4 regions of the Streptomyces sp. WG7 genome follow, and region 1 is predicted to be linked to each of the others. Evidence: riboswitches for the same ligand, from Rfam matches in the RefSeq annotation. Region 1 holds a riboswitch; each other region holds the start of a gene.
What was found. A riboswitch is a leader RNA that binds a small molecule or an ion and turns the genes downstream of it on or off. The one in region 1 is predicted to bind cyclic di-AMP.

Region 1 (2,820 bases):
CCCCGAGGCGGATCCGCGCGGCGCGGCCCTGGGCGCGAGCGTGCTGCCGCTCGCACTGGCCGGGATCGCGACCGGCGCCGTGGTGACCCTGCTGGGGTTGCGCGGCGTGCGAGCGGCCGTCGCGGTGACCGGCGCCGCCGCGTCGACAGGCGCGGTCGCGGCGGTGGTCGCGCACAGCTGGCTCGGGGTGGTCACCGGTGACTGGTGGGCCGTGGCCGGCGTGTTCGGGCTGTCGGCCCTGGCCGCGGGCGCGGGCGTCGCCGGGCTCGGGGCGCTGCTCGGGCGCGCGGGTGTCGGGCTGGGCGCGGCCGTGATCATGCTGCTGGGCAACCCCTTCTCCGGCGCGTCCTCGGCGCCGGAGATGCTGCCCCGGCCGGCCGGCGCGATCGGCCAGTGGCTGCCGCCGGGCGCGGGCGGCTCGCTCCTGCGCTCGGTGTCCTTCTTCGAGGGCGCCGCGGCCACCGGCCCCGCGCTCACGCTCACGTGGTGGTCCCTGCTGGGCCTGGGCGCGGTCCTGCTCGGCGGCGCACTGCGACAGCGCGCACCCGGCGCCTCACCGGCGCCCGACCGGGCCCCGGCCCCGGCCGCCTGATCCCCGGCCGTGCGCGGCCGGGCCGCGGACCCCGCCACGGTGCGGGGCCCCGGCCCGGCCGCCGTGCGCACCGGTGCGTCAGGGCCGGAGTGCACGCCGGCACCCTGGTCCGGGCGCCGCGCGTGCGGGACGGTGAACGGCGGGCGGCGCGCGTCAGCCTTCCGCCGTGTTCCGGCAGTTGACGCGCCGGTGGCCGAAACGGACCAAACGGCGTACCCCCTTTCGGCGTAGGAACACCCTCGATTTCCGACCGGCCGAAGTTGCGCGACCGCTGCTGCTCACGCGGCGGAACGAGCCGCTCCGCCGCTGGTCCCGGGCTCGTCACCACCCCCGGCTGTGACTCGAACGCGGAGGTGTCCACCCGAACGGGCGAGTGGCGTGTAACAACACAAAGGGCACGTTCCGTTGGGATTCTCCCACTGGGCGAGACAAGATCCGTGACTGACGACAAGCCCTCGCCGCAGCGGCGGGGCGGTCCGGGCGGACGCCGAGTCCTGCCGCCGCCCGGACGACCGGTCGACAGGAGTGGATCGGCAGGAGTGGAGGACCCGAGCACGACGGGTCGCCGGAACGGTCATCTCCGAGAGAGAAGCCGGGCCGAGCAGCCCTTGGGGTGAAGCCGCACTCGTGCGGCCGGGCAACTTCGCCAGCCCGAATCCGACAGGTCATCCTTCACAGGCGGCTGACGAAGGGTTGCGCATGTCTGCGCTCAATCGTGTCCCGTCGCTGATGGCCCGTGCCGGTACGGCCTCGGCCCTCACCCTCGCCGCGATCGGCGGATCCGTCGTGGTCCCCGGTGCCGCCTCCGAGGCGGCCGCGGCGACCTATGCGGCGAAGGCCCTCAAGATCGCGGCCTCCAAGAAGGGTTCACCGTACAAGTGGGGCGCCGTCGGACCACGCAGGTTCGACTGCTCCGGGCTGACCCTGTATTCGTTCAAGAAGGCCGGTAAGAAGCTGCCGCGCACCGCGGCTCAGCAGTACAACAAGACCCGTCATATTTCCGCCAAGAACCGCAAGGTCGGCGACCTCGTCTTCTTCCACTCGGGCAGCAGCGTCTACCACGTCGGCATCTACGCCGGGAAGGGCAGGATCTGGCACGCCCCGAAGACCGGGGACGTGGTCCGTCTGCAGAAGATCTGGACCGGCAGCGTCTGGTACGGCCGGGTCAATTGACGTCCGCTCCTCGCCCGGAAGGGCGGGGTCTCCTGGCACGGCCCGCCCACGGCCTCGGCGGGTCCCCGCTTCGACGCGCTGTGCCGGTACCCGTACCGGCCCTGCCCGCACCCGACGCGCCGAGGCCGCCGGTCCGGCGGCCCTGGCGACGTCGGCCGCCCCGTCGATGTGCCGGTCGGGGACGGCCCCGCGCCCCGCACGCCCCGCGCTCCCACACGCGCACGTGCGGCGGTTCGGTACTGCCCTCGACACTGCCCTCGACGCCTCACACGGAACAGACTCGCGGCGAGTGCCGCCGGCGCCTCACCGTTCGGGCTCCTGCCGTCCCGCGACCCGCCCCACGGCCGTGGCCGGCTCGGGCGGCACCGGACTGCTCGGCGGCGTCCAGGGCAGTTCGATGAAGACGGTCTTGCCGCCCTCGCGCGTGCGCCGCACCCTCAGCTTGCCGCCGCACTCCGCCGTCAGCCAGCGGATGATCACCATGCCGCGGCCGTTGTCCTGCTGGACGGCGGCGGGCAGACGCTTGGGAAACCCCGGATGGCTGTCGGTGACGCCGATACGCAGTCGTTCGTCGCGGTCGAGCACGAGGTCCACCGTGAAGGTGGGTGACTGTCCGAGCGTGTGCTGGACCGCGTTGGTGGTCAGCTCGGAGACGATGAGCCGGACGGTTTCGGACACCTCGGTGTCCGCCGGCAGGCCCCACTCCACCAGCGTGCCGACCACATAGGTACGCGCGGCGGCCACCGAGGCGGGATCGCTCGGCAGAGTGACGGATGCTTCCAGATGGTCTGCCATGGCGACGTCGTCCCTTTCCCACGGGACCGCAGCCGGACACGGAGCGGATGGTTCGAGTACGGTCCCGGACTGGTGCTTCGCCGTCAGACTGCCACCACCAGGCCCGGTAAGGGCGGCGATCCACCAAGATCTGCATATATCTGTCGCTCGATGCGGTGAACTCTGCGACGGCAGAGCGTATTTGGGCGGCTCATAAGGAGTAGAGGAGTGGCCCATGCAGCACGGCCCCGTGGTGCGCCGCCGGAAGCTGGGCGCGGAAC
Region 2 (2,820 bases), on a different contig from region 1:
ACGTACGACCCGATCACTTCTCTGCTGTCACTCTTCGAATCGTCTGCCACGTCGGCCCATGATTCACCTCGGAATGTGACCTACGCGACCGTAGAAAGGGTTGACGGGCGGTGAGAAAGACCACTCCTAAAGTGTTCACCAATTCAGGAATACACCGAAGGCCGGACCCGGGGATCGGGGTCCGGCCTTCGGTCGCGCGGGGGCTGTGCCCGAAACCGTCGTCAGAGGGAGACGCCGTGCGAGCGCAGGTAGGCGATCGGGTCCACGTCCGAGCCGTAGTCCGGCGTGGTGCGGATCTCGAAGTGCAGGTGCGGGCCGGTCACGTTGCCGGTGGCACCCGAGAGACCGACCTGCTGACCCGCCGTCACGGACTGCCCGGCGGAGACGGAGAGCGAGGACAGGTGGGCGTACTGGGCGTAGTGGCCGTCGGCGAGCTGGATGACGACCTGGTTGCCGTACGCTCCGCCCCAGCCGGCGGAGACGACGGTGCCCGCGCCGACGGCCTTGAGCGAGGTGCCGGTCGGGACGACGAAGTCCGTGCCGGTGTGGTAGCCGCTGGACCACATGCTGCCGGTCTGGTGGTACGGGGTGCCGACGCTGCCGCCGGGGACGGGCGAGGTGAAGCCGCTGGTGGCGCCGGCGGACTGGCCGCTCGTGTCCGAGGAGTCCGAGGACGAGGTCTGCGCGGCGTCCGACGACTTCTCGGACGACTCGGACTTCCCTGCCGACGACTTCTGCGGCGCGGCGGGCTTCTCGGCCGCCGGCTTCTCCGACTCGGCGGAGGACGACGGGGCCGACGCCTTGGCGGCCTGCCCGCTGATCGAGAGCTTCAGGCCGGGGTGGATCAGCGAGGGGTCCGAACCGACGGCCTCGCGGTTGTCCGAGTACAGCTTCTTCCAGCCGCCGTCGACGTCCTGCTCGTCGGCGATCCTCGAGAGGTAGTCACCGCTCTTCACCGTGTACGTCCGCGCGTCCGCGTTCTTCTCGGCGCTGCCTCCGGCGGCCTTCTTCGCCGTCGTCGGGACGGACTGCACGGCCTGCCCGGAAACGGACTGCGCGGGAGCGGCGTGGGCAGCGGCGGCGCCCATCAGCGGGAGCGCGAGCGCGGCGCCCCCGGTTCCGGCGACGGCGATGGTGCGGGTCAGGCGCATGGTCCTGGTACGGCGGTGCTTACCCTTCGCGGGCATGACGAATTCCTCTCCGGCGCCTGCGAGGTGAGCTGTCGGGTGCGGGCTGGAGATGCCCGGCCGCGCCGAGACGCGGCTTTACCCCAAGCCGTTCCGGGAACCGGAACAGGCAGTCGTACCTGTGGGTCCCCCGCTCCTGCCGTGTACGGGTGGTGGGTGGGTGCGGGTTCCGGTCGGCGGCAGGATTAGGCGTCCGTCCGGATCGGTGGTGAACGTAAGGGACCAGGACGCGCAGGGACAAGCGAGGGGTTCCATTGACAGGTGTTCCGATTGATCCTTTACGGGAATCACCGGTCACCCTCCGTCGATTCGCGGAGCGCCGTCTCACGTAAACCGCCTTGAAAACCGGCCTGATTACGTGAGCATGACGAGCAACGCACGGTCACGGATATGACGCTGCTCACGCGGCGCCTCGCCACCCTCTTTCATTTCAGCGCTAGTTGGAATGAAAGCGCCAATTCGGACAGAAGGCTTAGGAATGGCGTAGTCGGACGGCTGAAACGCCGAGGCTCCAGGACCGTGCCGTATCGTCGAGTGGTGCCCGTCGGCGAGCGGCGTCGACGGGGCGGAGTGGGAGGAGTCCCCGTGACGCAGCAGGTCCCGTCGACCGAACCCGAGCTGGCCGGTGTGCGCAACTTCCGTGACGTGGGCGGACTGCCGACCGTGGACGGGCGGCGAGTGCGGCAGGGGGTGCTGTTCCGCAGCGGTCACCTGGCGCACGCCACCGGTGAGGACGCCGCGTTCCTCGCCTCGCTGGGCCTGCACACCATCTTCGACTTCCGCAACGCGGCCGACCAGAAACTCGAAGGCCCGGACGTCGAGCTTCCGGGCGTGCGCAATGTGAACCTGCCGCTGAGCGATCCGGCCGACGGCGCCGAGTTCTGGAAGATGGTCCGCGACGGGGACCTCGACCAGCTGCGCGAGATCCTGGCGGACGGCAAGGGCGCCAACCGGATGATCGACTCCTACCGCATGATCATCAAGGAGCGCACGGCGGAGCACTCCCGGGTGCTGCACGCGCTCGCCGAGGACAGCGTCCCCGCCCTGATGCACTGCGCGGCCGGCAAGGACCGCGCGGGCCTGTCGATCGCCGTCACCCTGCTCGCCCTGGGCGTCGAGCGCGAGGCCGTCGTCGACGACTACCTGAAGTCCAACGCCGCGCACCGCCGCTACAAGGTACGCCGCAGCAGCTCCGCCGCCTCGGCCTACTCCCCCGAGGTCATGGAGCTGCTCAGCCCCCTGTTCGACGCGCGGGTCGAATACCTTGCGGCGGCCTTCGAGACCGTCGAGGAGACCTGGGGCGGCGTCGACGCGTACCTGGAGAAGGGCCTGCGGATCACCCCGGAGACCCGGGAGCGGCTGCGCGAGCGGATGCTGGACTGAGGCATCCACTCACCCGCTACTTGGCGCCGACCTCGAAGAGCAGGTAGATGAAGGCCGCGAAGACGTGGCCCACGATGAGGTAGATGAAGAGCCGCACCCACAGGGCGCGCGGGAACTTCTCCTGCAGATTCATGGCATCTCTCCTAGGGTCGGGTGGATCGCGGTGGTGGCCGGTCCCAGGCACAGCGCCGCCGTCGGGCTCTGCAGCAGGGTGTGGACGAAGAGCAGTTCGACCCCGTCGGCGTCCTGG
Region 3 (2,820 bases), on a different contig from region 1:
CGGGCTACGACGACGTCGATGGACGGCACGAGCATCTCCTTCTTCAATGTGACGCTTCGGTGTGACGCGCGGGTCCACAGGACCGCAGCGGCTCTGCGGGACCGAGCCTAACCGGCTCCGGGCGATCGGCCAGCCGATGGCCCACCCGCTGGACAGAACCGAGAGTAAATTGTTTCCGAACGGAACAAAGACGTTTCCGCAAACCCGGCCGGATTCGGGGGCGGGAACGGAGCCGGGATCAGGGCGGGAACGGAGCCGGGATCAGGGCGGGAACGGGGTGCGGGATCAGGGCGGGAACGGGGTGCGGGGTCAGGGTGGAACGGGGTGCGGGGTCAGGGCATGAAAATCCCGCTCCGGCGCGTACGGGGGAACACGCGCCGGAGCGGGAGCAAGGGGAGCTGCTGCCTACTTCAGGTGCAGCTGCTGGCCCGGGTAGATCAGGTCGGCGTCGTCGACGATGTCGTCGTTCAGCTTGAACAGCTCGGCCCAGCCGCCCTCGACGTCGTGCTCCTCGGCGATCGAGCTGAGGGTGTCGCCCGTGACCACCTTGTACTCGCCGTCGCCCTTCTCGACCTTCTTGCCGGTCGGGGTGGTGACGGTCTTCTCGGCGGCCGGACGCTCGGCGGAGCGGGAGGCCTTCTGCTCGGCGGAGCGGTCGGCGCCGGAGCCGCTGCCCTGGCTCTGCGCGCTCTCGGAGCTGCCGGAGTCCTGGGAGGAGCCGGAGCCCTGGGAGGAGCCGCTGTCCTGGCTCTCACCGGAGCCGCCGCCGGTGTACGCGGCGTTCGACAGGCCGGTGCCGCAGACCGGCCAGGCGCCCTTGCCCTGGCCCGCGAGCACCTTCTCGGCGATCTCGATCTGCTGCGCCTTGCTGGCCTGGTCCGCGGTCGCGGCGTACTGCGTGCCGCCGTAGCCGGCCCAGGTGGAGGCGGAGAACTGCAGGCCGCCGTAGTAGCCGTTGCCGGTGTTGATGGACCAGTTGCCGCCGGACTCGCACTGGGCGACGGCGTCCCACTCGGACGCGGTGGCGGCGGAGGCGTTGCCGGCCGCCATCAGCGGGGCGGCGACGGCGGCACCGGTGACACCGGCGACGGCGATGACACGGGTGGCCTTGGACGGACGGCGGTGCTTGCCCTTGCCGGAAAACAGCATGGTTGATCCCCTCACCGACGCCTGCGAGGTGAGCTGTCGGGTTCGGGCCGGTTGAGTTGCCCGGCCGGGTTCCTCGCGGAACTCGGCTCCACCCCTAGCCGCTCCGGTTCAACTGCCCGGTGCGGCACTTACCTTGGGTCCCCCGCTCCTGCCTTCGGCGCTTGACGCGACGACTGTTCCCGGACGGCCGCTGGCAGGATTCGGCGTTGCGGCAGCCGGGGCCCGCGATGACGGGCGGTCATGACCGTAGTCACGCGCTCCGCGGATTTACAAAGACGATCACGGCTTCTGAGACCTATCTCTCACGAGATCCAAAACGGACATACGATCTCTAACCGTGACGCGAACTCCCCCTACTTTTCGCCCGATTCGCCCGTGACCGTGAGCGTCTGACCGGGCAGGATGTGGTCGGGGTCGGCGCCGACGACCTCCTTGTTGCCGGCGTAGAGCGAACGCCAGCCGCCGTCCAGCTCAAGAGAGTCGGCGATGCCCCAGAGGCTGTCGCCGGAACGCACGGTGTACGAGCCGTCCACGGCCTGGCGCGCGTCACCCTCACCGCGCGAGGCGTGCCGCCCCGACGACTCGCCCGTACGACCGTCCACCGCCCCCTCGTCGGCACTGCCGCCCCGGTGCCGGCCCGCGCCGGACTCCTCCGTGTCGGTGAGGGCCGAAGAGCCGTCATTCCGCCCCGGCTTGTCCGATTCGCCGGCTTCCTGGGAGGGCGTGGGTGAAGCGCCGGTGTTCTGCGGTTCGCCGCTCTCCGTGGACCCGGAGCCGGGGGACGTGTCGGACTTGGTCGAATCGTCCCCGCTGTCCGACGAAGGGTCAGCGGAGGGCGAGGAGGGCGAGGAAGGGGACGCGGGAGAGGAAGGAGCCGAAGGGGACGCCTCGGACGTGGGATCCGCCGGCTCCGTCGAACCGGACGAGCCGGACGAGCCGGTCGAGCCGGACGCACCGGAGAGTCCGGGAAGGCCCGACGGCTCTTTCGAGGTGTCCGATCCCTCCGACGAGCCGTCACCCGCCGTACCCGAGCCACCGCCGGCGGACGCCGAGCCGTCGCCCAGGCCCGCGAGCAGACCGCACGTCGGCCAGGCGGCGATGCCCTGGTCCGCGTGTATCTTCTCGGCGACTCTCACCTGCTGGGAGCGACTGGCCTGGTCGGCGCTGGGCGCGTACTCCAGGCCGCCGTACTGCTCCCAGGCGTCCTGGGACAGCTGCAGGCCGCCGTAGTACCCGTTGCCACTGTTCTGGCTCCAGGCGCCGCCGGTCTCGCACTCGGCGACCCGGTCCCAGCTCGCCCCGTCGGCCGCGTGGGCGCCGGTGGCGCCGAGGAGCGGGATCGCGATGGCGGAGCCGGTCACTCCGGCGGCGACGACCAGGGCGGGAGCCTGGCGGGGGCGGCGGTGACGACCGTTCCCGGAGAGCATGCGACGACCTTTCACGAGACAACGGGGACCGCGCGACGGGTGGTGCTCGGGGCGCCACGCTGATTCGTGAACGTATAGGCAGATGATCGCTTGTCACAAGTTCATGCCGCGCAGATCACGTGAAGATCACAGAGTTGAGCGCGTGTCACCTTTGCGTCGACGGCGGGCCGTCGTCGGCCGACGACGACGCGACCGGCGTGAACGAGACGGGCAAGGTGCGCAAACCGCGCATGATGAGTCCGCC
Region 4 (2,820 bases), on a different contig from region 1:
TGTACGACGCCGGCGCGAACCGGATGCTGTGGTCGGTCACCCTGGACCGGGAACTGGCCGAGACCGCACTCGGCAAGATCGAGGCCGAGGTGGGGCAGGTGTACGCCGCGGTCGACCAGGACGGCGTCGACGGCCTCACGCTCATCGAGCCCGGGTACCTGATGCCCCACCCCACGCTGCCCGCGGTGCGGGTCGAGCGGCGCGACGAACTGTGGTCCACGCCGATCAGCAAGGTGCTGCTGCGCCACCCCGACCTGTCCGACGACGAGTTGGCGGCGACGGCGCGCGCGGTGGTGGGCTCCCTCGCCACGGTCACCATGTCGGGGCCGGGGACGGTCGAGCTCCAGCCGTGCGGCATCACCAAGGCGACCGGCCTGGCGCTGGCCGCCGAGCGCCTGGGGGTGAGCCGACGGCGGACGATCGCCTTCGGGGACATGCCCAACGACATCCCCATGTTCGACTGGGCGGCACACGGTGTCGCCATGGCCGACGCCCACCCCGAACTCAAGGCGGTGGCCGACGAGGTCACCACGACGAACGAGGACGACGGCGTGGCCGTCGTCCTCGAGCGGGTCTTCGGGGCCTCCTGAGCGGAGCCCCCTCGGCCGAGGAGCCTCCTCGGCCGGAGCCTCTTTGTCAGTGCCTCAGTGCCTCAGGCGTCAGTGCTTCAGTTCCTCAGGCGCCAGTGCTTCAGTGCCTCTGTGGCAGTGCCTCTGTGGCAGTGCGTCTCAGTACGCGCCGAAGACGTTGTCCATCGAGCCGTATCGGTCGGCCGCGTAGTTGCAGGCCGCGGTGATGTTGGCGACCGGGTCGTACGGGTCCCAGGAGGTGCCGGGCACGTGGTACGCCTCGAAGGTCGGGGCGATCACCTGGAGCAGCCCCTTGGACGGGGTGCCGTTGATGGCGTTGATGTCCCAGTTGTTGATGGCGTACGGGTTGCCGGACGACTCCCGCATGATGTTGCGGTGGATGCCCTCGTACGTCCCGGGGATGCCGTGCTGGGCCATGATGTCGAGCGACTCCCGGATCCAGCCGTCGAGGTTGTCCGGGTAGGTCGTCGCCGCGGTGGTGGCGGCCGCGGCGGCCGTGGTGGTGGCCGGGGTGGCCGCGGACGCGCCGGTGGCGCCGAGGAGCGGCAGGGCGAGCACGGCGGCGCCGGTGCCGGCCACGGCGAGCTTGCGGGCGAGGCGGCTGGTCCGGGCGTGACGGTTCTGACCGTTGGCAGACATGTGTGAGTCCCTCTCCTTACGCCTGCGAGGTGAGCTGTCGGGTTCGGGCGGGGAGGTGCCCGGCCGGGTCCTGACGGACACGGCTTCACCCCGAGCCGCTCCGGTGGTGACCGGTGCGGCGACTTACCTGGGTCCCCCGCTCCTGCCTGCGAGTTTGTTGGCGGATGACTGTGCGTCCGGGCGGTGGCAGGATTCGGCGTCCGCCCGACAGGCCGGGAACGTATGCGAGAGCACATGTCCGAAACAAGTGCAGGAATCACCCAACGCGCCTGTTGACCTTGATCTGAGGGGTTTGAGGTACTTGATCCTTTGCGGCTGCCAAGGGCCAAATGCCTTGCGGGGCAAAGGGAGGGCACAGTCGGCGGCAGGGTTGCCCGGAGGTGCGGAGGAGTGAGTCAACTCACCCGCATCGACAAGTGTGGCAAATCGGGCATTGAGGCCAACTGTGGGTCAATTGCCCATGGGTGGGAGGGGTTCGGGTGCTGGTCGACGGCCGGGCGGGCCTGCTGTCGTGCGCACCCCGTGTGTGACCCCGCCCTGAGCGGTGTTTCCGCGCGCCCTGGGGGCATCCGTTCGGGGTGGGGCAGGGTGAGCCGAGTGGGTGACGTATTCGGAGTGCGAGCCGTTGGGAGGGGTGATGTGATCATCAGTGGCGGGTTCTGGCCCCGGCGATGTCGATCAATATCTGCTCATATCGCCTGATCAAAAACATACTGTTCATGATCCGATACCGACCGGCCTGTAACGGTGGGCGCTCGCGGTGATCGAAAGGTGACCGGATACGCTGGCTCGAGTGGTGGCAGCGACCTATCGACAAACCAGGTAATCGCCAGTAGACACCAGCAGACAGGAGACCCCTCGTGACCGTCGTCGGGCCGTTCGGGCTGAGCGTGCGGGACCAGGCTCTGGAAGCCGATGTCCAGGCCGGATTGGTTGCTGTCGAGGAAGGGTTGCTTGAGGCAACCAAGAGCGAGGTTCCGTTCATCACGGAGGCCGCCCAGCATCTGGTGCGGGCCGGCGGCAAACGATTCCGGCCACTGCTGGTGATGCTCTCGTCCCAGTTCGGCGACCCCTATGCCCCCGGGATCGTGCCCTCGGCCGTCGTCGTGGAGCTGACCCACCTCGCCACCCTCTACCACGACGACGTGATGGACGAGGCCGCCGTGCGGCGTGGCGTGGCCAGCGCCAACACCCGCTGGGGCAACTCGGTCGCGGTCCTCACCGGCGACTTCCTGTTCGCCCGCGCCTCCCAGATCCTCGCCGACCTCGGGCCCGAGGCGGTCCGCGTGCAGGCCCTGGCGTTCGAGCGGCTCGTCACCGGACAGATCCTGGAGACGGCGGGGCCGCAGGACGGCCGGGACCCCGTCGACCACTACCTCGACGTGCTGGGCGGCAAGACGGGATCGCTGGTGGCGGTCTCCTGCCGGTTCGGCGCGATGATGTCCGGCGCCGACGAGACGGTCGTGGACGTGCTGACCCAGTACGGCGAGCGGCTCGGCGTCGCCTTCCAGCTCGCGGACGACGTCCTGGACATCGCCTCCGACTCCCAGGAATCGGGGAAGACGCCCGGGACCGACCTGCGCGAGGGCAT

Region 2: it holds a riboswitch for cyclic di-AMP, as region 1 does, so the genes downstream of both, ACP4J0_RS09845 (M23 family metallopeptidase) here and ACP4J0_RS11185 (C40 family peptidase) in region 1, are expected to answer to the same signal.
Region 3: it holds a riboswitch for cyclic di-AMP, as region 1 does, so the genes downstream of both, ACP4J0_RS00445 (transglycosylase family protein) here and ACP4J0_RS11185 (C40 family peptidase) in region 1, are expected to answer to the same signal.
Region 4: it holds a riboswitch for cyclic di-AMP, as region 1 does, so the genes downstream of both, ACP4J0_RS18905 (transglycosylase SLT domain-containing protein) here and ACP4J0_RS11185 (C40 family peptidase) in region 1, are expected to answer to the same signal.

Annotation. Positions count from the first base shown of each region.
Region 1 covers NZ_JBNGGE010000008.1:13,539-16,358, forward strand. The annotation lists gene ACP4J0_RS11180 (ABC transporter permease) at 1-592, shown strand, start outside; cyclic di-AMP (ydaO/yuaA leader) riboswitch at 1,146-1,288, shown strand; gene ACP4J0_RS11185 (C40 family peptidase) at 1,292-1,765, shown strand; gene ACP4J0_RS11190 (ATP-binding protein) at 2,069-2,560, opposite strand; gene ACP4J0_RS11195 (helix-turn-helix domain-containing protein) at 2,775-2,820, shown strand, end outside.
Region 2 covers NZ_JBNGGE010000006.1:269,750-272,569, forward strand. The annotation lists gene ACP4J0_RS09840 (SGNH/GDSL hydrolase family protein) at 1-17, opposite strand, end outside; gene ACP4J0_RS09845 (M23 family metallopeptidase) at 222-1,187, opposite strand; cyclic di-AMP (ydaO/yuaA leader) riboswitch at 1,192-1,349, opposite strand; gene ACP4J0_RS09850 (tyrosine-protein phosphatase) at 1,773-2,570, shown strand; gene ACP4J0_RS09855 (DUF6126 family protein) at 2,587-2,703, opposite strand; gene ACP4J0_RS09860 (helix-turn-helix domain-containing protein) at 2,700-2,820, opposite strand, start outside.
Region 3 covers NZ_JBNGGE010000001.1:100,817-103,636, forward strand. The annotation lists gene eno (phosphopyruvate hydratase) at 1-29, opposite strand, end outside; gene ACP4J0_RS00445 (transglycosylase family protein) at 406-1,149, opposite strand; cyclic di-AMP (ydaO/yuaA leader) riboswitch at 1,153-1,319, opposite strand; gene ACP4J0_RS00450 (transglycosylase family protein) at 1,503-2,576, opposite strand; gene ACP4J0_RS00455 (cytochrome P450 family protein) at 2,722-2,820, opposite strand, start outside.
Region 4 covers NZ_JBNGGE010000017.1:23,378-26,197, reverse strand. The annotation lists gene ACP4J0_RS18910 (HAD family hydrolase) at 1-590, shown strand, start outside; gene ACP4J0_RS18905 (transglycosylase SLT domain-containing protein) at 729-1,229, opposite strand; cyclic di-AMP (ydaO/yuaA leader) riboswitch at 1,235-1,402, opposite strand; gene ACP4J0_RS18900 (polyprenyl synthetase family protein) at 2,090-2,820, shown strand, end outside.